Regions from separate parts of the Pseudomonas sp. HLG18 genome, predicted to be linked through region 2. Evidence: predicted binding sites of a transcription regulator. Region 2 holds the regulator's gene; each other region holds the start of a gene.

Region 1 (4,169 bases), 650 kb from region 2:
GACGCTGTTGAGCGGCGGCAACTCCACCGGCTGCGCCTTCATGCCGTCCGGCGAGTGATCGCTGTACACCGTGTTGCCGTTGGCGTCGGTGTATTTGTAGATCTGCGCTGACGCGTCGTACGCGCAAGCCAGCAACAGAATTGGCAGCAATGGCCGCATTCGGACGTCCTGTGAGTAGCGGATATCACTCCGACAATGGAATACCCTCGCCGCCAGCATAGAACACAACCAGCTCCACAGGTTTGTCTCCAGTGATCCCGCGATGACTGCGGTTCACCATTTCAGCGACGGCTTCTCCCTGTTTAAAACGTTTGCTGCGGCCATCGTCCCTGCTTTCGATAGTCAGTTCGCCGGAGAGAATGTAGGCAGCGTTGGGAATAGGGTGAGTGTGCCACTGGAGCTGTGTGTTGGCAGGAATACTGAGCCGGAGCACCGACAGTTCGGGTTTGGCGTCGGGGTAGTTTGAATAGGAGGTCCCATCCCACGACGTGGTGCTTTCGAGCAACAGATTGCGCTCTATCTGTCTGGATTCCTGTGGTGAGGCACAGCCTTGCAGGGTCAGAGTTGCCAGAGTGGCAAGCAGAATCTGGAAAAGACATTGCTTCATCGTTGTATTCCTCAAGTGGCCGTAAGGAGGAAAGGCTACGGGCCGCTCAAAGGGATTGATGCCGGACGATGTGTCAGTTGCTTTCGGATTTCTGGATTGATGTTGTCGGAAATAACCTCAAAAAAAAGGCCTCCCGAAGGAGGCCTCTCTTTTGTCACGCCGCGTAGCGCAGCGCTACCGGATCAGCAGCTGTAGTACAGCTCATATTCCAGTGGGTGTACGAAGGTGCGGACCTTGATTTCTTCTTCGGATTTCAGCGCGATGTAGGCATCGATGAAGTCGTCGGAGAATACGCCGCCCTTGGTCAGGAACGCACGGCCCTTGTCCAGCTCTTCCAGGGCTTCTTTCAGGCTGCCGCAAACTTGCGGGATCTCTTTCGCCTCTTCAGGCGGCAGGTCGTACAGGTTTTTGTCAGCAGCATCGCCTGGGTGGATCTTGTTCTGGATACCGTCCAGACCGGCCATCAGCAGTGCTGCGAAAGCCAGGTACGGGTTGGCAGCCGGATCCGGGAAACGTGCTTCGATACGACGGCCGCGTGGGCTGTTGACGTAAGGAATACGGATCGAGGCGGAACGGTTGCGAGCCGAGTAGGCCAGCATCACCGGAGCTTCGAAACCTGGCACCAGACGCTTGTAGGAGTTGGTGGCCGGGTTGGTGAAGCCGTTCAGGGCCTTACCGTGCTTGATGATACCGCCGATGAAGTACAGGGCGGTTTCGGACAGGCCGGCATAGCCTTCGCCAGCGAAGGTGTTCTTGCCGTCTTTGGCGATGGACATGTGGACGTGCATGCCCGAGCCGTTGTCGCCGTACAGTGGCTTCGGCATGAAGGTCGCGGTGCGGCCGTAAGCGTCAGCAACGTTGTGTACAACGTATTTCAGAGTCTGAACTTCGTCAGCTTTCTTCACCAGGGTGTTGAACTTGACACCAATTTCGTTCTGACCGGCAGTCGCCACTTCGTGGTGGTGAACTTCAACGGTCTGACCCATCTCTTCCAGTGCGTTGCACATGGCGGTACGGATTTCGTGGTCGTGGTCGAACGGCGGAACCGGGAAGTAGCCGCCCTTGATACCTGGACGGTGGCCCTTGTTGCCGCCTTCCACGTCCTGGTCGGACATCCACGAGCCTTGCTCGGAGTAGATCTTGAACATCGAGCCGGAGATGTCGGACTTGAACTTCACTTCGTCGAAGATGAAGAACTCAGGCTCTGGACCGGCGAATACGGTGTCACCGATACCGGTGGTCTTCAGGTATTCCTCGGCGCGGTGGGCAATGGCGCGCGGGTCGCGATCGTAACCTTGCATGGTCGAAGGTTCGATGATGTCGCAAACCAGGATCAGGGTCGGCTCTTCGGTGAACGGGTCCAGAACGGCAGTTTCGTCGTCCGGCAGCAGGATCATGTCGGAGGCTTCGATGCCTTTCCAGCCAGCGATGGAGGAACCGTCGAACATCTTGCCAACTTCGAAGAAGTCGTCTTCCAGCGCATCGCGAGCCGGCATGGTCACGTGGTGCTGAGTGCCTTTGGTGTCCGTGAAGCGCAGATCAATCCACTTGACGTCATGATCTTTGATGAGTTGAACCGACTTCGACATAGTGTCCTCCGGGTGGCTTAGGGCTGGTAGTGGATGCCCTTAAATGTTGGTGATGCCGGCGCGAATACTCTGCCAAGGCAACCTGCCTCACAAGGGAGCAAATTGCATGCCAGTGCCCCAGCATGGGTTTTTTGCCCCAAATTCACGCTTATAAAGGTGCAAAGCGCAGAAAGAGAGAAAATCTCGCCCTCTAATGTAGCGCTATAAGTCGAAAATGACCCGTTTTGGTGCATGCAAAACCTTCTGCACATTAACTGGTTAAACCTTGAGCAATTTCCGCTATAATCCGCGCCCCCCTTTTTCGGCTGGCCCAGCGCGCGCTGTTTTCATGAAACTAATCGTAAAAGTCTTCCCCGAGATCACCATCAAAAGCCGACCTGTCCGGACGAAATTCATCCGCCAGCTGGCCAAGAACATCCGCACCGTGCTCCGCGATCTGGACCCGGCCGTGGTGGTGAACGGTGTGTGGGACAATCTCGAGCTGGAAACCCGCGTGACCGATCCCAAGGCCCTGAAAGAGATGGGCGAACGCCTGACCTGCATGCCGGGCATCGCGCACTTTCTGCAGATCGACGAGTACCCGCTGGGTGACTTCGACGACATCACCGAGAAGTGCAAACAGCACTATGGCGATGCACTGGCCGGGAAGATTTTCTCGGTGCGCTGCAAGCGTGCGGGCAAGCATGCCTTCAGCTCGATGGACGTCGAAAAATACGTCGGCAGCAAGCTGCGCCGTGAGTGCGGTGCCGCCGGTATCGACCTGAAAGCGCCGGAAATCGAAGTCCGCATCGAAGTTCGCGACAAACGGTTGTTTGTCATCCACAGCCAGCACAATGGCATCGGCGGCTACCCGCTCGGTGCGCTGGAGCAGACGCTGGTATTGATGTCCGGCGGCTTCGACTCGACGGTTGCGGCCTACCAGATCATGCGTCGCGGTCTGATGGCGCACTTCTGCTTCTTCAATCTGGGCGGTCGTGCCCACGAATTGGGCGTAATGGAAGTCGCGCATTTCATCTGGAAGAAGTACGGCAGCTCGCAACGCGTGCTATTTGTCAGTGTTCCGTTCGAAGAAGTGCTGGGCGAAATTCTCGGCAAGGTCGATAACAGTCATATGGGCGTCGTATTGAAGCGTATGATGTTGCGCGCCTCCTCGGCCATCGCCGAGCGCCTGCATATTGATGCGCTGGTCACCGGCGAGGCGATCTCCCAGGTGTCGAGCCAGACGCTGCCGAACCTGTCCGTGATCGACTGCGTGACCGATAAGCTGGTCCTGCGTCCACTGATCGTCGCCCACAAGCAAGACATCATCGACACGGCCAACGAGATCGGCACCGCCGATTTCGCCCGGCACATGCCGGAGTACTGCGGGGTCATTTCGGTCAATCCGAAGACAGCCGCCAAGCGTGGTCGCGTTGAGCACGAAGAGCAGGAATTCGACATGGCGGTGCTCGAGCGTGCGCTCGCAAACGCCAGACTGGTGCCGATTGATCGGGTGATCGACGAATTGGGCCAGGATTTGCAAATCGAAGAAGTCAGCGAGGCACTGGCCGGCCAGATCGTCATCGACATCCGTCACCCGGATGCCGCCGAGGATGAGCCGCTGGAGCTCGAAGGCATAGAAGTACAGACGATGCCGTTCTATGCAGTGAACGCACGTTTCAAGGAACTGGACCCTACTCGCCAGTACCTGCTGTATTGCGACAAAGGCGTGATGAGTCGCCTGCATGCTCACCATTTGCTCAGTGAGGGGCATGCCAATGTGCGCGTTTATCGACCGAGCTAAGTGCCCGGGGCTGTTTGCCTGTGGCCTGCGTCACCGGCCCCCCGACACCGCCGTCAAGCTGTAACGGCCATGCCGGACACTACTGCTAATCGCTGCCAAGACTTGTCAGCAAACCGAATCCTCTGATCGAGATACACAAGTGATCGAAAATCTACGCAACATCGCCATCATTGCCCACGTTGACCATGGT
Region 2 (4,169 bases):
GACTGCCGGTGATGCCAAACCCGTCCAGGGCTGGGGCGTGACGATTCAGTACCACGCTGCGCAGAACCGCGTCGTGCTGATCGACAAGGCAAAAGTCGTCGACAAGGACAACAACACCACTCAGGGCGAGAAAATCGTCTATGACACGGTGAAAAAACTGGCCAGCGCCGGTCGAGCCACTGGCAGCAAGGTCACCGAAGCGCGTCCGCGCATCGACATGGTGATCCAGCCGAAGAAGAAAACCGACGAGAAAACCCAGTAATGGCAACTCTGAAAGCTCAGCACCTGGCCAAGGCCTATAAAAGCCGCCAGGTCGTGCGCGACGTCAGCCTGTCGATTGACAGCGGTCAGATCGTCGGTCTGCTCGGCCCGAACGGCGCCGGCAAGACCACGTGCTTCTACATGATCGTCGGCCTGGTTCAGGCCGATCAGGGTCGCGTACTGATCGACGACCTGGACGTCAGTCACCAGCCCATGCACGGTCGCGCGAAAGCCGGTATCGGTTATCTGCCGCAGGAAGCGTCGATCTTTCGCAAACTGTCGGTCGCCGACAACATCATGGCCATCCTCGAGACCCGTCAGGAGCTCGACAAGGCCGGTCGTCGCAAGGAGCTGGAAAGCCTGCTGCAGGAATTCCACATCAGCCACATTCGCGACAACCTCGGCATGAGCCTGTCCGGTGGTGAGCGCCGCCGCGTGGAGATCGCTCGCGCACTGGCTACGGCACCGAAGTTCATTCTGCTCGACGAACCATTCGCCGGTGTCGACCCGATCTCCGTGGGCGACATCAAGCAGATCATCCACCACCTCAAGGCCAAGGGCATCGGTGTGCTGATCACCGACCACAACGTCCGCGAGACGCTGGATATTTGCGAAACAGCCTACATCGTCAACGACGGCCAACTGATTGCCGAAGGCGACTCCGCGACCATCCTCGCCAACGATCTGGTGAAGGAAGTGTACCTGGGTCACGAGTTCCGCCTGTAAGCGCGACGGTATTCGAGCGGCCGTCCGGGTGCTGTAACGTTGAAGCGCATTTTTATAGGCTTTTATTGTTACAGCGCTCTAGGCAAACACGACAGTTTCAGGCATATAATTTGCTTAAGTTTGGCGCTCCGGCGCCCTGTAGTGGATGGCGCATAGCGCCGGCGAATAAGGTGTTAAGCCCCTGCCATGAAACCATCGCTAGTCTTGAGAATGGGCCAGCAGCTGACGATGACACCGCAGCTGCAACAGGCCATCCGCCTGCTCCAATTGTCGACCCTGGATCTGCAACAGGAAATCCAGGAGGCGCTGGAATCCAACCCGATGCTCGAACGCCAGGAAGACGGCGACGACTTCGACAATTCCGACCCGCTGGCCGACAACGCCGAACAGAAACCCAACACCGAGATCCAGGAACCTTCCTATCAGGAAACCGCGCCGACGGTCGACAATCTCGAGGACGGCGAATGGAACGAGCGCATCCCCAACGAACTCCCTGTGGACACCGCCTGGGAAGATGTCTACCAGACCAGCGCCAGCAGCCTGCCCAGCAGCGATGACGACGAGTGGGATTTCACCACCCGCACCTCTGCCGGTGAAAGCCTGCAAAGCCACTTGCTGTGGCAACTGAACCTGGCGCCGATGTCCGACACCGACCGCCTGATCGCTGTCACCCTGATCGACTGCATCAATAATCAGGGCTACCTCGACGAAACCCTCGAAGAAATCCTCGACGCATTTGATCCGGAACTCGACATCGAGCTGGACGAGATCGAAGCCGTCCTGCATCGCATCCAGCAGTTTGAACCCGCCGGCATCGGCGCCCGCAACCTGAGTGAATGCCTGCTGCTGCAATTGCGCCAGCTATCGACCAAGACCCCCTGGCTGGCGGAAGCCAAGCGTCTGGTCACCGATTACATCGACCTGCTCGGCAGCCGCGACTACAGCCAGTTGATGCGGCGCATGAAGCTCAAGGAAGATGAACTGCGCCAGGTCATCGAACTGGTCCAGAGCCTCAACCCGCGCCCCGGCTCGCAAATCGAGTCCACCGAAGCCGAATACGTGGTACCCGACGTGATCGTGCGCAAGGACAACGAGCGCTGGCTCGTCGAGCTGAACCAGGAATCCGTGCCACGCCTGCGGGTCAACGCCCAATACGCCGGTTTCGTGCGCCGCGCCGACACCAGCGCCGACAATACCTTCATGCGCAATCAGTTGCAGGAAGCCCGCTGGTTCATCAAGAGTCTGCAGAGTCGCAACGAAACCCTGATGAAGGTAGCCACTCAGATCGTCGAACATCAGCGCGGATTCCTGGAGTACGGCGACGAAGCCATGAAGCCACTGGTGCTGCACGACATCGCTGAAGCGGTGGGTATGCACGAGTCGACGATTTCCCGGGTGACCACGCAAAAATTCATGCATACCCCGCGGGGCATATATGAACTGAAATACTTTTTCTCCAGCCATGTCAGCACCTCCGAAGGCGGCGAATGCTCGTCCACGGCGATCCGCGCGATCATCAAGAAACTGGTCGCCGCGGAAAATCAGAAAAAGCCGTTGAGTGACAGCAAGATCGCTGGTTTACTGGAGGCACAAGGCATTCAGGTGGCTCGCCGCACCGTCGCCAAGTACCGCGAATCCCTGGGAATCGCGCCTTCGAGCGAACGCAAGCGGTTGATGTAAGCCACGTTACAGCGTTCCAGTGGCAGGCTCTTCGGCCTGCCGCTTTATGCACTGGCAACGAAGGAGAAGCTGTATGCAAGTCAACATCAGTGGACACCAACTGGAAGTTACCCAACCTCTCCGTGAGTACGTTGAGCAAAAGCTCAAGAGGCTTGAGGGACATTTCGACAAGATCACCAACGTGCAAGTCACGATGTGCGTCGAAAAGCTGAAGCAGAAAATCGAAGCCACGCTGCATATTCCCGGCAACGAGGTCGTCGCAAACGCGGAACATACCGATATGTACGCAGCGATCGACGCGCTGACCGACAAGCTTGATAAACAACTCAAAAAGCATAAGGAAAAGACCCAGAGCCTGCTCCAGGGCGCTACCGGTCGATAACCCCCACCCCCATGATCCGACTTGAAAGCATCCTGACCCCCGGCCGTTCCCTGGTGAACGTGCCGGGCGGCAGTAAAAAGAAAGCCCTCGAACAAATTGCCAACCTGATCGCCCGGGAAGTCCCGGATCTGGAGATGCAAGATGTCTTCGAGGCGCTGATTGCCCGTGAAAAACTCGGCTCGACGGGTTTTGGCAACGGCATCGCCATTCCCCACTGTCGCCTCAAGGGCTGTGAATCGCCCATCAGTGCCCTGATGCACCTGGAAGCCCCAATAGATTTCGATGCCATCGATGGCGCACCGGTCGACCTGCTGTTCGTGTTGCTGGTCCCGGAAGCTGCCACCGATGCGCACCTGGAGCTGCTGCGCCAGATCGCCAGCATGCTCGACCGCAAGGAAGTGCGCGAGAAACTGCGTCGCGCCACGACTAACGAAGCCTTGTATCAGGTTGTCCTGGACGAGCAAAACGGGCACTAAACATGCGCTTGATCATCGTCAGTGGCCGTTCCGGCTCGGGCAAAAGCACCGCACTGGATGTCCTTGAGGACAACGGTTACTACTGCATCGACAATCTGCCGGCCGGCCTGTTGCCGGAGCTGGCGGAGCGCGCGCTGATTCATACTGAACTGTCTCAACCACTGGTCGCGGTATCGATCGATGCACGCAACCTGCCAAGCCACCTCTCGCGCTTCCCGGAGTTGCTTGAAGAAGTTCGCAGTCGACACATCCAGTGCGACGTCCTGTACCTGGACGCCGACGAAGAAACCCTGCTCAAGCGTTTCTCGGAAACCCGTCGCCGTCACCCGCTGAGCAGCGCCAACCGTTCGCTGGCCGAGGCAATCGACGATGAAACCGCCCTGCTGGGCCCCATCGCCGATCTGGCCGACCTGAAGGTCAATACCACCAATCTGAACCTGTATCAGTTGCGCGACACCATCAAGCTGCGGCTGCTGAACCAGCCTGAACCGGGCACGGCATTTCTGGTGGAGTCGTTCGGTTTCAAACGCGGCATGCCGGTGGATGCGGATCTGGTGTTCGATGTACGCTGCCTGCCCAACCCGTACTGGAAACCGGAGCTGCGCGCACAGTCCGGGCTCGATGAGCCGGTGGCCGAGTACCTG
Region 3 (4,169 bases), 1.3 Mb from region 2:
AAGAATCGCTGCGACTACTCCTCCAAATACAAAAAAGGCGTCCTGTCGGACGCCTTTTTCTTTTTCTGATTCAGTATCTTCTGCCTGCCAACAGACCGCTTGGCTCAAGCTCAGGTCCGCACGTAAGGGCGACTTCAATAAACCTCCGTTGATTGGCTGACATATTTCCAGCCAGTCGGAGTGCTTCAAGGTGTAGTTCAACAATCAGAAGTAGCTTTGTCTTCCTCTTTTTATCCTTCACAGAGACCTCCATCCTGATGGGTGAATTTTCGTTTGCCAATGTAATGACAGGTGTAAGGACTGCATAACCAGGCGTAGACGCCGATTTTTGTAGGGGCATGCCCTAATAGTTGTAGGACGCTAGTGAAAGCGACTCGACGGTCTTGTATTGCAAAATCGGATGCTCCAGTTTGACCACTCAATGCAGCCTCTGGAGGCGAAAAATGAACCGCAATGGTATGCGCTCGATTCATCCCGGCGAGGTTCTGAATAAGGAGTTCATGGAGCCGTTGGGCATGCCTGTCATGGACTTGGCCATGCCCACGAACTGGCCTGAAATCGAGATCGAGAAGCTTGTGAAATGCCAGCTCCAGGATCTGCGCCGATCTGGCAATCAGGCTGGCCATCCACCTCAACACCCCGCCTGAGTTCTGGATGAGTCTTCAGTCGACTTGCGATTTACGCAGGGCCCAGCATCCGGGATGCGGGCCTATAGCGATTGCAGCATCCGCGAAGCCCTCTTCCACCAAGTGCCCGGTTCTGGGCGCTTTAGCTTTTCCCGTTCTACCACCATCAACGGCACATCCTGCAACCGAATCCACGGCTGGTTATTCCAGTGCAGCAAACTCAACGACATCTCGGGCCAATTCAGAAGGCTTAGCTGTGGGCGTTCGCTTGTGGTGGGGTGCTGGGCGTCGCGCAGGGTGGGGATGACCTGATGGGTGAGCCATTCGCGCAGGGCACGGTATTCGGGGCAGTAGTGATAGACGAGGAGGGCGTAGATGCCGGATTCGCTGATCAGGAGGGTGTTTTCGATCTGGTTGTGGATCAGGGTTTTGCGGGTTTGGTATTGGTCGGGGTCGAGTTTTCGCAGCATGCGTTCGTTGAGGTAAATGTGCAGCAGACGGCCCAGGTCGCGGGCGGAGAACCAGGGTTGGTTCTGGATGAGCAGGGCGTGGAGGGGGAGTTTGTGGCGGGTGAAAACCTGAGGAGTGAGATACGTCTCTTCGTTATTCATTGAACAGCTCCTTTTGCTTTAGGGCTGCCCTCAATTGTCGCCAAACAATTGGGTGGCAGTCGTACGCAGGTTGGCGAACCGGAGCAAAAGGAACCCGGCAGACCCGAAGGTCTCCCACGCACAACCGCCATGACTCGATGTGGCGGTAAACATAGCCGCCATCATGTTTGTCATGCGCCTTAAGCCTTCCGGGTCGCCAAACCCAGTGCTGAACATTCAGCATTGGGTGAGCTTAGGAATCAGGGCTTCACGACGCAATCGGACGGCGGGGTTGCAAGCTGTAGGATTCTGCCGAGAGTTGATAGCGAATCCTGAATGGCGGGAAGGTCGTTCCGACCTTCATTCGCGAGCAAGCCCGCTCCCACAAGGGGCGGCATTCACAAAGAAACGAGGTGTTACTCAGCCGGCGGCGTCAGCTTCGCCTCCATTTCCGCCACCTTCGCCTCAAGGCTCTCGAGCCGGGCGCGAGTGCGCGCCAGCACCACCATCTGACTGTCAAACTCTTCGCGGCTCACCAGGTCCAGTTTGCTGAAGGCACTTTGCAGCAGCATCTTGAACTGGCTTTCGATTTCGGCTTTTGGCAAGGGCGTGTCGCCGCTGAACAGGCGGGAGGCGGTGCCGCTCAGGGCGTCGAGGAAGTCTTTGGGCGCGAGCATGGGATATGTCCTGGAAACAATGGCCGGCAGTGTATCACGCAGTGTCTATAGTCATTGGCGCAGGCATGGATGCACGCTTTTCGCGCAATGGGATGCACGGCCGCGCACCGTTGTTGTGCGTATCCCGCGTGCCATTTGGGTGATGGCATCTGCGACAGCGGCCAAGGGATTGAAATCAGTGGTTTTTGGCGAGATGGCAAGCTTTCTGCTTAGTCACCTTCGACCCATGCACTGATGCAGTCGCTGTGACGAATGCAGTGCGGCAGACGGAGCGGGGAGTTTCGTCTGGAGCGGTTAGCTGGCGTCGACAACGAAGCGTTACAAAGCCAGGCACTGCGCTTAGACTTGAGTCGGGTTTGTTTTCCTGGGGCAAGTCCACCAATTCGGGAGAGAGTTTCATGAAGCTAGTCACTGCCATCATCAAGCCGTTCAAGTTGGACGACGTGCGCGAGTCGCTGTCCGAAATCGGCGTGCAGGGCATTACCGTTACTGAAGTCAAAGGCTTCGGTCGGCAGAAGGGTCACACCGAGCTGTATCGCGGCGCGGAGTATGTGGTCGATTTTCTGCCCAAGGTGAAAATCGACGTTGCCATCGACGACAAGGATCTGGATCGGGTTATCGAGGCGATAACCAAGGCTGCCAACACCGGCAAGATCGGTGACGGCAAGATCTTCGTGGTCAATCTGGAACAGGCGATCCGCATCCGTACCGGCGAAACCGATACCGACGCAATCTAAACGCCGCCACAAACCCAACGCCCCAGGAGAAAACAATATGACTCTGCGTAAATTCGCAGGGCTAGGAGCCCTGTTGTCTATCGTAATGCCCGGCCTGGCCATGGCGGCAGACGAAGTGGCAGCTCCAGTCCTGAACTCCGGCGACACCGCCTGGATGCTCACCTCCACAGCCCTCGTGCTGTTCATGACCATTCCCGGCCTCGCGCTGTTCTACGGCGGCATGGTTCGGTCGAAAAACATTCTTTCCGTGATGATGCAGTGCTTCGCCATTACCGGTCTGATCAGCATCCTGTGGGTCATTTATGGCTACAGCATTGCGTTCGACACCACCGGCATGGAGCAGGGCGTCGTCAACTTCAACTCGTTCTTCGGCGGCATGGGCAAGGCGTTCCTCGCCGGTGTCACACCTTCGAGCCTGACCGGCCCTGCGGCGTTGTTCCCTGAGGCGGTGTTCATCACCTTCCAGATGACCTTCGCGATCATCACCCCGGCGCTGATCGTCGGTGCGTTCGCCGAGCGGATGAAGTTCTCCGCGATGCTGATCTTCATGGGCATCTGGTTCACCCTGGTCTATGCACCGATCGCGCACATGGTCTGGTCCGGCAACGGCGGCCTGATGTGGGACTGGGGCGTACTCGACTTCGCCGGCGGCACCGTGGTGCACATCAACGCCGGTGTGGCCGGTCTGATTGCCTGCCTGGTATTGGGTAAGCGCAAAGGCTTCCCGACCACTCCGATGGCGCCACACAATCTGGGTTACACCCTGATGGGCGCGGCGATGCTGTGGGTTGGCTGGTTCGGCTTCAACGCCGGTTCCGCTGCGGCCGCCAACGGCACCGCCGGCATGGCGATGCTGGTGACTCAGATCGCGACCGCCGCTGCCGCACTGGGCTGGATGTTCGCCGAGTGGATCACTCACGGCAAACCAAGCGCACTGGGTATCGCATCCGGCGTCGTTGCCGGTCTGGTCGCGATCACTCCGGCCGCTGGTACCGTGGGCCCGATGGGCGCACTGGTGATCGGTCTGGCGGCAGGCGTGGTGTGCTTCTTCTGCGCCACCACCCTGAAACGCAAACTCGGTTATGACGACTCCCTGGACGCCTTCGGCGTGCACGGTATCGGCGGTATCCTCGGCGCGATCCTGACCGGTGTGTTCGCCGCACCGTCGCTGGGTGGCTTCGGCACCGTCACCGACATCGCCGCACAAGTGTGGATTCAGTGCAAAGGCGTCGGCTTCACCGTGATCTACACCGCCATCGTCACCTTCATCATCCTCAAGGTGCTGGATGCCGTGATGGGTCTGCGCGTGACCGAGGAAGAAGAATCGGTCGGCCTGGATCTGGCACAACACAACGAGCGCGGCTACAACCTGTAAGCACGCGCCGCAAAAAACTTGCCCGGCTCGCCGGGTATTTTTTTGTCTGGAATTTGTCTTCCCTGATACAGCTGAAAGGATTTTTCGTACTGCTTTGGTCGTGTTTACGACGAGTGTTTTTCTGCGGCCAAAGGCTTACATCATTGAAGGAATATTAGGGCCTT

What was found. The regulator sigma-54, encoded in region 2, starts transcription at its own class of promoters, with help from an activator protein. The targets are predictions, from matches to a motif close to ANTGGCATNNANNTTGCTNT.
Region 1: a site for sigma-54 is predicted at 2,291-2,310, ahead of glnA (glutamate--ammonia ligase). Genes of this name have one in related genera too.
Region 3: a site for sigma-54 is predicted at 2,086-2,105, ahead of glnK (P-II family nitrogen regulator). Genes of this name have one in related genera too.

Annotation. Positions count from the first base shown of each region.
Region 1 is NZ_CP195831.1:5,538,504-5,542,672, forward strand. Features, by position in the region: gene ACSPX5_RS25505 (DUF4124 domain-containing protein) at 1-159, opposite strand, end outside; gene ACSPX5_RS25510 (cupin domain-containing protein) at 185-607, opposite strand; gene glnA (glutamate--ammonia ligase) at 790-2,196, opposite strand; gene thiI (tRNA uracil 4-sulfurtransferase ThiI) at 2,525-3,979, shown strand; gene typA (translational GTPase TypA) at 4,119-4,169, shown strand, end outside.
Region 2 is NZ_CP195831.1:6,185,617-6,189,785, reverse strand. Features, by position in the region: gene lptA (lipopolysaccharide transport periplasmic protein LptA) at 1-262, shown strand, start outside; gene lptB (LPS export ABC transporter ATP-binding protein) at 262-987, shown strand; gene ACSPX5_RS28250 (RNA polymerase factor sigma-54) at 1,174-2,667, shown strand; gene hpf (ribosome hibernation-promoting factor, HPF/YfiA family) at 2,741-3,049, shown strand; gene ptsN (PTS IIA-like nitrogen regulatory protein PtsN) at 3,061-3,525, shown strand; gene rapZ (RNase adapter RapZ) at 3,528-4,169, shown strand, end outside.
Region 3 is NZ_CP195831.1:4,930,322-4,934,490, reverse strand. Features, by position in the region: partial or broken gene ACSPX5_RS22795 (HigA family addiction module antitoxin) at 444-693, shown strand; gene ACSPX5_RS22790 (BRO-N domain-containing protein) at 710-1,237, opposite strand; gene ACSPX5_RS22785 (accessory factor UbiK family protein) at 1,633-1,893, opposite strand; gene glnK (P-II family nitrogen regulator) at 2,292-2,630, shown strand; gene ACSPX5_RS22775 (ammonium transporter) at 2,668-4,005, shown strand.